2 linked regions of the Salinivibrio kushneri genome follow. The protein of the gene in region 2 interacts with the protein of the main gene of each other region in a pairwise test. Links are inferred from orthologs where the notes say so. Each region holds a gene or a part of one and is shown on either strand. Other genes may lie near its edges.

Region 1 (3,728 bases), 550 kb from region 2 along the record:
TCGAGTTGCCCATGGGCGCAAACTAGGACGAACCATTGGTTTTCCTACGGCGAATGTGTTGCTTAAGCGCCGGGTCTCGCCCGTTTCTGGCGTCTATGCGGTAACGGTGGCCATCAATGGGCAATCATTGCCTGGGGTGGCGAATGTAGGAAACCGCCCTACGGTCAACGGCACGCGCCAGCAACTCGAAGTGCACCTTTTTGATCACACGCTCGACTTATACGGCAAACAGCTTGAAGTGAGTTTGTTACATAAGTTGCGTGATGAAACCAAATTTGCGTCAGTTGACGCTTTGAAAATGCAAATTCAACGAGATGCATCAGCCGCGCGTGCGTGGCTGGCTGATGCCAATAATGTCTAGAGTGTAACCTCCATACGGAATCAATAATCAATGAGTGACTACAAAGATACCTTAAACCTGCCGGAAACCGCGTTTCCGATGCGAGGTAATCTTGCTAAGCGTGAGCCTGATATGCTCAAGCGTTGGTACGATGAAGATCTTTACGGTGCAATCCGTCAAGCGAAGAAAGGCAAAAAAACATTTATTTTGCACGACGGTCCTCCGTACGCGAACGGCAACATTCATATTGGTCACTCTGTTAATAAAATTCTCAAAGACATTATTATTAAATCGAAAACGCTGGCGGACTATGACGCACCGTACGTCCCTGGCTGGGACTGCCACGGTCTGCCTATCGAGTTGATGGTAGAGAAAAAAGTCGGCAAGCCAGGTCAGAAAATTTCTACCGCCGAGTTCCGTGAAAAGTGCCGCGAATATGCCGCCAAACAAGTGGAAGGCCAAAAAGCGGACTTTAAACGCCTTGGCGTGTTAGGTGAGTGGGATAAGCCTTACCTGACCATGGATTTTAATACCGAAGCCAATATTATCCGTGCATTGGGTAAAATTGCTGGTAATGGCCACCTACACAAAGGCTTCAAGCCTGTGCATTGGTGTACAGACTGTGGCTCGGCACTCGCTGAAGCCGAAGTTGAATACCAAGATAAGACATCACCGTCTATTGATGTGACTTTCCGAGCGGTTGATGAGCAAGCATTGGTCAACGTATTTACATTGGCGGGCGATCACCAAGGCGAAGGCCCAGTATCAGCGGTGATCTGGACCACGACCCCTTGGACTTTGCCTGCAAACCGAGCGGTTGCCGTTGCGGCGGACTTGGAATATGTATTGGTGCAGGTTGAAGGTGACCAGCCACAGCGCTTGATCCTTGCCGCAGAGCTGGCAAAAGATGTGATGGATCGCGCTGGCATTGAGCACTATCACAACCTTGGTTTCTGTAAAGGTGAAGCGCTAGAGCTTCAACGCGTGCAGCATCCTTTTTACGATTTTGATGTGCCAGTGATCCTGGGTGATCATGTCACCACCGAATCCGGTACGGGTGTGGTTCACACAGCGCCGGGCCATGGTCAAGAAGACTTTGTGGTGGGACAAAAATACGATCTCGAAGTGGCTAACCCAGTTGGCAGCAATGGTGTTTATCTGCCGGACACGCCACTGTTTGCCGGTCAACACGTGTTCAAAGCCAACGACAATGTGATTGAAGCGCTGAAAACACACGGAGCGTTGCTGCATCATCACGCTTATGAGCACAGCTACCCGCATTGCTGGCGCCACAAAACACCGATCATTTTCCGCGCGACGCCACAATGGTTTATTGCCATGGACAAAGCGGGTCTGCGTGACAAAGCGTTGCAAGAGATTAAGAACGTTGAGTGGATCCCGGACTGGGGACAAAGCCGCATTGAGTCGATGGTGGAAGGGCGTCCAGACTGGTGTATTTCTCGTCAGCGTACTTGGGGCGTACCCATCGCACTGTTCGTGCATAAAGAAACCTCCGAGCTACACCCGGATACGCTCAACCTGATTGAGCAGGTGGCTCAGCGTGTAGAAAAAGCCGGTATTCAAGCGTGGTGGGATCTCGATCTTAACGAACTGTTAGGCGATGACGCTGACCAGTACGAGAAAGTTTTGGACACCCTGGATGTGTGGTTTGATTCTGGTGCGACGCATTATGCCGTTGTGAATCAGCGTGATGAGTTTAACGGTCAAGAAGCCGATATGTACTTGGAAGGCTCGGATCAACACCGCGGCTGGTTCCAATCATCGCTGATGACGTCAGTGGCAATTAAAGGCCAAGCGCCTTACCGCCGCGTACTGACGCATGGCTTCACCGTTGATGGCAACGGTCGCAAAATGTCGAAGTCGCTGGGTAACACCATCATGCCGCAAGATGTGATGAACAAGCTTGGGGCTGACATTCTTCGCTTGTGGGTGGCATCAACTGATTACACTGGCGAAATTAGCGTGTCGGATGAAATTCTAAAACGCAGTGCCGATGCTTATCGTCGTATCCGCAATACCTCGCGTTTCTTGCTTGCTAACCTACACGGTTTTGATCCTAAAACTGACTTGGTTGCACCAGAAGACTTGGTGGCGGTTGATCGCTGGGCAGTGAGCCGCGCACTTGAGGCGCAACAAGAGATCACTGCTGCGTATGATGCGTGTAACTTCCACCAAGTGACGCAGCGTTTGATGCAGTTCTGCTCGATTGAAATGGGCTCGTTCTACCTCGATATCATCAAGGATCGCCAGTACACGGCCAAAGCAGGCAGCCATGCGCACCGCAGCTGTCAAACGGCGCTGTTCCACATCGTGGAAGCACTGGTACGCTGGATGGCACCGATTATGTCATTTACCGCCGATGAGATCTGGAATGAAATGCCGGGTGAGCGCAACCAGTTTGTCTTCACCGAAGTCTGGTACGACGGCTTATTTGACCTTGATCAGCAGGCTGTGCTCAACCAAGCGTTCTGGGCGAAACTGCTTAATGTGCGTGATGCGGTGAACAAGACCTTGGAGCAAGCACGTAACGAAAAAGTCATTGGCGGCTCGTTAGAAGCGGAAGTCACGCTCTATGCACCTGCTGATTTTGCCGAGAAGCTGCGCTTGATGGGTGATGAGCTTCGCTTTGTATTGCTGACCTCGAAAGCGACCGTGGTTGCCGGTGACGCGCCAGCGTCTGCCACGCAGACGGAGCTTGACGGTTTAGCCGTGGAAGTGGCGGCATCGAGTGCGGCTAAATGTGAGCGCTGTTGGCACCATGTTGCTGACGTCGGCACCATTGCAGGTCATGAAGAGATCTGTGGCCGCTGTGTGACCAATATTGCAGGAGAAGGCGAAAGCCGCCAATTTGCGTGATGCAGACTCTTTCCCTCTCGCAATCAGGTTGGCGCTGGCTTTGGCTGGCGCCGCTGGTCTTTGCACTTGATATCGGCAGTAAATGGCTAGTGATGCAAACCATGGAATATGGGTTTGCTCACCGCATCGAAGTATTGCCTTTCTTTAACCTAACGTATGTGCACAACCATGGCGCGGCGTTTAGTTTTTTAAGTGATGCGGGTGGCTGGCAACGCTGGCTGTTCAGTGTCATTGCGCTGGGTGTCAGCGGGCTATTGGCGTATTGGATGCGGCATACCCCGGCCAATAAACGCATGATCAATATCGCTTATGCCATGATCATTGGCGGGGCGCTAGGCAACCTGTTCGATCGCCTTGTTCATGGCTATGTGATTGACTTTCTTGATTTTTACCTCGGTAATTCGCACTGGCCAGCGTTTAACCTCGCCGACTCGGCGATTTGCGTGGGAGCGGCATTAATCATCTTGGATAGTTTTCGTCAAGGCCAGTCATCGACTAAACAAGGATGATG
Region 2 (3,288 bases):
TCGCCATTTATCGCGCTCCGCTGACTAAGGTGAAATAAGGATTAAGCATCTTGGTGGGCCAAAAATGCCTCAACATCTGAACGAGAAGGAATCGAGGTTTGCGCGCCACGCTGGGTCACGGATAATGCCGCCGCGGCATGCGCAAAGCGAATCGCCTGATAAAGTGTCTGTCCCTCTATCAGTCCTGTCACCAATGCCCCATTAAAGGTATCGCCAGCGGCAGTGGTATCGACGGCATCGACACGGAACCCAGGAATAAGCTGGCCCGCTTGTTCGCCTTTTTCACTCAGCCACACGCCTTGTTTGCCGAGGGTAATCAATACAGTCCCTACCCCTTTTTCATGGAGCACGTCCGAAGCCGCTTGCGCACTGGCAGTATCAGTTACCTCGATACCGGTCAGGCTTTGGGCTTCTGTTTCATTCGGGGTAATAATATCGACTGAGGCAAGAAGCACGTCGCTCAGCGGTGCGGCTGGGGCGGGATTAAGCACCACGTGAGTTTTTGCCGCTTTGGCATGAAACGCCGCCTTTTCGATACCACACATCGGCGTTTCTAACTGCATCAGCAAGTAGTCAGCCTCGGCTATTTTGTCGAGATCGGCGGTGATGGCCTCTGCTGTCAAAGCCGCATTGGCTTCTGCCGAGAGCGCAATACTGTTCTCGCCCTGCTCAGTGACTTGGATCATCGCAATCCCAGTCGGTGTATTCGCCTGCACCTTCACCGCACTGATATCCATCCCTTCTTGCGCGTAAGATTGACGAATAATTTGTCCATATGCGTCATCACCCACGCTGGCGATAAACGCGACATCGGCACCGCAACGCACCGCCGCGACCGCTTGATTGGCCCCTTTGCCGCCGGCAATTACGGCATAATCGTGGCCGTGTAATGTCTCGCCCGGACGCGGAAAGTGAGGGACACGTAAAACATGGTCAGCATTGACGCTGCCAAGAACAACCAATCGGCTCATTACTATTCCTTACCGTTTCTAAATCAAAAAAGCACCACCCAGTGCGAACCCGATGGTGCTCACTATACGTTTCCCTGACGGCTTATTCAGCGATCGTTTCTTGGCTGATCACTTTCAGCGGCACAGGAATGTAGATGTCTACCGACTCGCCTTTCAGCACTTTATCCGCGGTTTCGACACCCAGATCGCCAATCATACCCGGTTGCTGGGCAATGGTCGCAGCCAGATGACCACGTTCAACGGCCGCAATGCCATCTTTGGTGCCATCAAAACCGACAATGGTGACATCTTTGCCTGATGCCTGCACCGCGCGCAATGCGCCAAACGCCATTTCATCGTTCTGGGCGAATACCGCTTCCACATCTGGGTGTGCGGCAAGCAGGTTTTCCATCACGTTCAGACCTTTGGTGCGGTCAAAATCCGCAGGCTGACTGGCGAGTAGCTCAACGTCGGTACCCTCGATGGCGTCCATAAAGCCTTCACCACGCTCGCGTGCGGCTGACGTGCCGGCAATACCCTCAAGTTGGATCACTTTGGCACGCTCACCGACTTTACCGATGATGTATTCCGCCGCCATTTTACTGCCTTGAGCGTTATCAGAAGCAATATGACTCACCACTTCCCCACGGCTCGCGCCACGGTCTAGGGTGATAACCGGGATGTCCGCGCGATTTGCAATACGAATGGCGTTCGAGACCGCGTCAGAGTCAGTCGGATTAATCAAAATGGCTTTAACGCCACGGATGGTTAAATCCTCCACATTCGACAACTCTTTACTGGCGTCGTTTTGCGAATCAAGCACCAAGAGCTCATAACCAAGATCTTGCGCTTTCTGCTCCGCACCCTCTTTCATGGTGACAAAAAATGGGTTGTTTAAGGTTGAAACCACGATTGCCATTCTATCTTCCGCTTGCGCACTAATGCTCAGCGTGGACGACAAAAGCGCAGTGGTAATCAAGGTAGTCAGTTTTTTCATGCGTTCAGTCCTTTTGTGTTTGTAGGGTGTTGTTTTTACTTGCTAATTCAACAGAAATAAAAGTGTCTGTCCCGCCAACTTAAAGAGAAATAAAGGTGCCTGTCCCAATAAGCTCTGTTTTAAAAAGCTTTGTCTCAAACAGCTATTTGTTTTTGGTATCAACCAGCACGGCGAGCAGAATCACCACCGCTTTGGCAATCATTTGGTAGTAAGACGATACGTCCAGCAGGTTAAGGGCGTTGTTCAAAAAGCCGATAATCAGCGCCCCAATCAATGTGCCCATGATCTTGCCTTTACCGCCCATCAGGCTGGTGCCGCCCAGCACCACAGCCGCAATCGCATCAAGCTCATAGCCAGTACCGGCAGTCGGTTGTCCAGAGGACAGGCGCGAGGTAACGATGATCCCTGCCAGCGCCGCGAGCATGCCACATAGGCTATACACGCCCACCTTGATTCGATCGACATTAATGCCCGACAACCGCGCCGCCGATTCATTACCACCGAGTGCGTAAATATAACGGCCAAAACGGGTGTGATTAAGCAGATACCAAGCACCGATAAACACAATTGCCATCAGCCACACGGGGACGGGAATGCCCAACAGGTAGCCGGTACCAAACCAGGCAAACGCATCGGCGGTATCAGTAAAGCCCGTTGAGATGGGGCGACCATCGGTATACACCATGGTGACACCGCGATAGAGGGTCATGGCTACCAAGGTGGCGATAAATGCCTGCACCTTGCCTTTGGCCACCACGACGCCAGTCATGGCGCCAATCGCCGCGCCTGCAAACAAGGCGGTAGGTACCGCCACTAACACGGGCACCTCAACCGCAATCAAACTCGCGGCAAACGCGCCGCACAGCGCCAACACCGAGCCAACACTCAGGTCGATACCCGCGGTTAAAATCACCAATGTCATCCCCACGGCAATAATGGCGTTCACCGAGGTTTGACGTAGGATGTTAAGCAGGTTGTCGACCATGAAAAAGTTGCTGTTTAAAAATGACATCACCACGATCAGCACCAACAAGGCAATGAGCGATTTTTGCTCAATCAACCACGCTTTGCTGAACAGGGGCTTGCGTCCATCTTCTGACGGCTGGGACTTATTCATTGCATTCTCGCTCATGCTGCATCCTCATTGGCATCTTTGCCTACCGCACAGGCAAGCAGGGTTTCTTGGTTAGCGTCTTTGGCATCAAACTCACCGCATACGCGGCCTTCGTGCATCACTAAGATGCGGTCGCTCATGCCGAGTACTTCGGGCATTTCTGACGACACCAAGATGATGCTCATGCCCTCGGCTTTAAATTGGTTAATTAGCTGATAAATCTCTTT

The links.
Region 1: the proteins of rbsB (region 2) and ileS interact in binary tests that used the Escherichia coli proteins (3 or more experiments, as listed by UniProt). The link is inferred for Salinivibrio kushneri from one-to-one orthologs.

Annotation. Positions count from the first base shown.
Region 1 is NZ_CP114588.1:2,301,484-2,305,211, reverse strand. The notes cover bases 13-3,417. They hold ileS (isoleucine--tRNA ligase), read left to right. Parts: upstream 13-391; coding sequence 392-3,217; downstream 3,218-3,417. Other genes in these bases: lspA (signal peptidase II), read left to right, coding at 3,217-3,417; ribF (bifunctional riboflavin kinase/FAD synthetase), read left to right, coding at 13-361. In the rest of the region: more of ribF, read left to right, coding at 1-12; more of lspA, read left to right, coding at 3,418-3,726. UniProt on the Escherichia coli protein: Catalyzes the attachment of isoleucine to tRNA(Ile). As IleRS can inadvertently accommodate and process structurally similar amino acids such as valine, to avoid such errors it has two additional distinct tRNA(Ile)-dependent editing activities.
Region 2 is NZ_CP114588.1:1,756,291-1,759,578, forward strand. What follows is about bases 1-2,965. They hold rbsB (ribose ABC transporter substrate-binding protein RbsB), read right to left. Parts: upstream 1,948-2,965; coding sequence 1,054-1,947; downstream 1-1,053. Other genes in these bases: N8M53_RS08270 (substrate-binding domain-containing protein), read right to left, coding at 1-7; rbsK (ribokinase), read right to left, coding at 42-971; rbsC (ribose ABC transporter permease), read right to left, coding at 2,090-2,965. Also shown: more of rbsC, read right to left, coding at 2,966-3,079; ribose ABC transporter ATP-binding protein RbsA, read right to left, coding at 3,076-3,288. UniProt on the Escherichia coli protein: Part of the ABC transporter complex RbsABC involved in ribose import. Binds ribose. Also serves as the primary chemoreceptor for chemotaxis.